2 regions of the Geotalea daltonii FRC-32 genome follow, and region 1 is predicted to be linked to the other one. Evidence: riboswitches for the same ligand, from Rfam matches in the RefSeq annotation. Region 1 holds a riboswitch; the other holds the start of a gene.
The links. Region 1 has a riboswitch for S-adenosylmethionine ahead of metX (homoserine O-acetyltransferase MetX). Riboswitches for the same ligand answer to the same signal wherever they lie in the genome.
Positions count from the first base shown of each region.

Region 1 (2,199 bases):
ATAGAGCCAGTCGGAGGAGAAGGCGAAGAACTGCATGGGGGCCTTGACTTGGGCAAAGGCTTCTTCCAGTGATTCATAGCCCCAGGCCACGTCGTAAAGGTCAAGGGCTTTGGCCAGGTAGAGAAAGGCGTTGGTGTCGAAACGGTCGACAAAGTTGTAGCCGTTGTAGTTCAGGTAGCGCTCCACCTCGAACTGGCCGAAGAAGTCGAACTGGCCGTCCTTGGCGGAAAAACGCCGGCCGAACTTGGCGGTCATGGATTCATCGGAGAGGAAGGTGATGTGGCCGATGCCCCGTGCAAGGGCCAGGCCGTCCCGTGGATTTTTGCGGTATTCCCCCTTTTTCCAGGTGGGATCGTTGAATATGGCCCAGCGGGCTACGGCATTGAGACTGATGGCCTGTGCCGACGGGCGCGGCGTGGTGGCGAGGATGACGGCCGAGGCAATGCGGTCCGGGAACTGGGTTGCCCACTCCAGTGCCTGCATTCCCCCCATGCTTCCCCCCATTACCGCATGAAGGCGCTCAATGCCCAGATGGTCGATGAGCAGCGCCTGGGCACGTACCATGTCGCGGACGGTAATGACCGGGAAGGTCAGGGCGTACTTTTTTCCGGTCTTGGGGTTTATGGATGCAGGACCGGTGGAGCCGAAGCAGGAGCCGATCACATTGGAGCAGATAACAAAGTAGCGGTTGGTATCCAGCAGTTTGCCGGGGCCGACAATTTCATTCCACCATCCCGGTTTCTGCTCACTCTCGCAGTATCTGCCTGCCAGGTGGGCACTGCCGGTCCATGCATGGGTAACCATGATGGCGTTTGAGCGATCGGCATTAAGGATGCCGTAAGTTTCATAGGCAATGGTGATCGGCCCGAGGATGCGGCCGCTTTCCAGGCGGAGGTCAGTTTGGAAGGTGATAGATTTTTCTTCAACTATGCCGACTGTCATAACATGCCTTTTGTATGGAAAAAGCCCCTTCCGGATAACGAGAAGGGGCTTTGGTGTTGATCGATCTAAAGCGCCTCTCTCATCTTTACCCAATGGGCAGGATTTAGCACCTGACGCCGTCCTTTCGGATCAACCGGTTGCTGTGGTTTCACAGGGCCTTTTCCCTCCACCACTCTTGATAAGCAGGTCTGCATATTCAATTGTAGGGCAAAGGATAAGGGAGCGGCTTTCTTTTGTCAACGGCAAATTTACAGCTGATTGCGGTACTTGACGAGCAGAAAGAGGCAGGCCACGCCTCCCGCGGCCATGGCAAGGTCCCGCAGCCAGGGGACCGGCTTGTCCAAGCCGGAGTAAATGATCGGGTCAAGAAATGCGGAGATGAGCAGCCCTGTGCCTCCCCAGGTGAGAAGTTTCTTCATCGGTTCATGCTCCTTTCAAGCCGTCTCTTCCGAAGGGTCGCACACTTCCCTGATCGGGCAGGACAGGCATTTGGTCAGATTCTTGCCGTTGCAGCCTTCGGAGATTCCCAGATGGCAAAGGCTGAAATCGTATTTGACCGGATCGTCGGGATCGAGCTTCTTCAACGCGGCGGTGATTTCCCTTGCCATTCGCCAGTCTGCCTGCTTGCGACTGGTGAAGCCGAGAAAACGGCCGATGCGCTGGATGTGGGCATCTACCGGGATCACCAGTTGGGCCGGTGAGACTTTTTTCCACAGTCCGAGATCAATGCCGTCCGCTGGCCGGACCATCCAGCGCAGATACATGCAGAGCCTTTTGCAGGCGCTTCCGGAGGCGGGAGAGGGGAAGAAAAAACGGAAATAAGAATCAGCCGGGATAGTTGACGAACCGAAGACCGGGGAGAAATCCATTGCCTGAATATTTTCGGTGAACAGGGTCAGGGATTCGGTGATGTCTTCGGCGGCAGCATCGTGGCAACTGAGGAAATATTCGCCGATGGAGTCGGCTTCGTCGATCATCAGTTGGCAGGCCAGCAGCAAGGCGCAGAGATCCCGACCATCGTTGAAGCGATGTTTAAAACCGGCGAATAGTTGGAGGGCTGCGGCAGGTTCTAACTCTTCTACAAACTTCCGGGGTGAATGTCCCATTTTACTGAAGATGGATTCCAGGTTTCTCAGGATTATTTTGACGTTGCCATAAGCGAAGGCAGCGGCGATAAAGCCGGCTATTTCCTGGTCTGCAGGGAGAATGTAGCGGTGACAGAAGGATAGAGGGTCGTTCGCCAGATGAACGGTAGAT
Region 1 covers NC_011979.1:1,542,726-1,544,924, forward strand. Annotated here, with positions in the region: gene metX (homoserine O-acetyltransferase MetX) at 1-942, opposite strand, end outside; SAM riboswitch class I at 1,019-1,127, opposite strand; gene GEOB_RS20285 (hypothetical protein) at 1,191-1,361, opposite strand; gene GEOB_RS06940 (TIGR02757 family protein) at 1,377-2,199, opposite strand, start outside.

Region 2 (2,199 bases), 680 kb from region 1:
TGGCGGCGAAGATTTTCAGGCGACAGCCGAAGCCCTCGATGTGAAGGAAACGGAAGTGGCGGAAATGGACCAGCGGATGCGGGGAGATTTTTTTCTCGACGCCCAGGTGATTACCGGAGAAGGGTTGACCATGCTGGAGAGCCTCCCCGACGAGCGGCGCAATCAGGAGGAGCTTCTGGCTGAAGCACAGGAGAGCGCTCTCCTGGAGAAGCAGGTCGCCTCAGCCTTGACCTGCCTCAATGAGAAGGAGCGCTATGTCATCGAACAGAGGGTTTCTGCCGAGAGTCCCCTGACGCTCCAGGAGATTGCCGATCATTTTTCCATCTCCCGGGAAAGGGTAAGGCAGATCGAGGAAGGAGCCCTGAAAAAAATGAAGCAGGCACTGCTGCCCTTGGTAACGCAGACGGTTTAGAATTAAATCCGGTTGCAGTTATAAAAGGCGATCTCTTAGGGGTCGCCTTTTTTAATGGCTGAATTAATGTTGACTAAATGAATGTAAAAAGGGATTTTTATTTAATAGTAAAAAAGTGCAGTAATACGCAAAAATTAACTTTACAATTTAGTTAAAGTACCATAGAGTCATATCAAAATTTCAACCTTCTTTATCGAGAGTGGTGGAGGGAAAGGCCCTGCGAAACCACAGCAACCTGTGCATTTTTTATTGCAACGGGTGCTAATTCCTGCCGATAAGTAACCGGCGAAGATGAGGTGGGTGCTTGGCGAAAATCTCGCACGAAGCCCCTGCTAACCCAAAGGGGCTTTTTTTGTAAGGGGAGAGTATGACAGACAAGGCCAGAACATACGGATTTGAAACATTGCTGATCCATGGAGGTCTGGAGCCGGGACCGGCCGGAGCAACCACCGTGCCTATCGTTCAGTCCTCTTCCTTTGCCCATGCCACGGCTGAGGACCTGGAGGATATCTTTCGCGGCCGAAAGATCGGCCAGGTATATACCCGGGTCGGCAATCCGACGACGGAAAGCCTGGAGAAGCGACTGGCGGTCCTGGAAGGGGGGCAATCGGCAGTCGCCACTGCTTCGGGCATGGCTGCCATTACCACAGCGGTCATGGCCATCGTCCGGGCAGGTGATGAAATCCTTTCCTCCTCATCACTCTTTGGCGGCACTTTTTCCCTGTTCCGCGATACCCTGTCTGCCTACGGCATCACCACCCGCTTTGTGGATCCCACTGATTTAGAGGCAGTAAAAGCGGGTATAAACGAAAAAACCCGCCTCATTTTTCTGGAAACGATCGGCAATCCAAAAATGGATGTGCCAGATATCCCAGCAGTTGCCCAACTTGCCAGGGAAGCAGGTATCCCGCTCATGGTGGATGCAACGGTGACTACTCCCTATCTGGCCACGGGAAAGGATCTGGGAGCGGATATCGTTGTTCATTCGACGAGCAAGTTCATCAACGGCACCGGCAGTGCCATCGGTGGCGCCATTATCGATGTCGGCCGGTTCAACTGGCAGAGCGCTAAATTTCCACACTTTGAGCTGTTCTTCAAAAAATATCGCGGCTTTGCCTTTACCGCCAGGGTAAGAAAGTTGATCCATAAGGATTTTGGCGCCTGTGCTGCTCCCATGAACTCATTCCTCTTGTCGGAAGGAATCGAGACCCTGGCCTTGCGCATGGAGCGTCACTGCAGCAACGCCCTGAAGCTGGCCCAATTCCTCCAGTTACAGCCAAAGGTTGCCTGGGTGAATTATCCGGGCCTTGCCGACAACCCTTACCACCAAGCGGCGAAAAAGTTATATGGGGACAGATTCGGTGGAGTTCTGACCTTCGGTCTGGCCGACAAGGTGGCTGCTTTCAGTTTTATCAACGGGGTAAGGCTGGCGCGGAATCTGGCCAATATAGGCGACGCAAAGACACTGGTCATCCATCCCGCGAGCACCATCTGTGCCGACTTCGGCCCGGAGGAAAAGGGGCTGATGGGGGTGGGTGAAGAGATGGTGCGGGTGTCGACGGGCATTGAAAACATAAATGACATTATCGAGGATTTTCGGTTATCCTTGGACCAATTGTAAAGAAGGAGATGAGAGATGAATCTGACGGTAAACGGCAAAGCGGCAACAATAGCGGGCAAGGATAATCTGGACGTCAATGCTCTGTTGGTGGAACTGAAGGTGGAGCAGCCCGACTACGTGACGGTGGAGCTGAATGGCGACATCCTGGAGCGTGACAATTTCGGCC
Region 2 covers NC_011979.1:864,443-866,641, forward strand. Annotated here, with positions in the region: gene rpoH (RNA polymerase sigma factor RpoH) at 1-412, shown strand, start outside; SAM riboswitch class I at 600-710, shown strand; gene GEOB_RS03960 (O-acetylhomoserine aminocarboxypropyltransferase/cysteine synthase family protein) at 780-2,033, shown strand; gene thiS (sulfur carrier protein ThiS) at 2,049-2,199, shown strand, end outside.
Region 2: it holds a riboswitch for S-adenosylmethionine, as region 1 does, so the genes downstream of both, GEOB_RS03960 (O-acetylhomoserine aminocarboxypropyltransferase/cysteine synthase family protein) here and metX (homoserine O-acetyltransferase MetX) in region 1, are expected to answer to the same signal.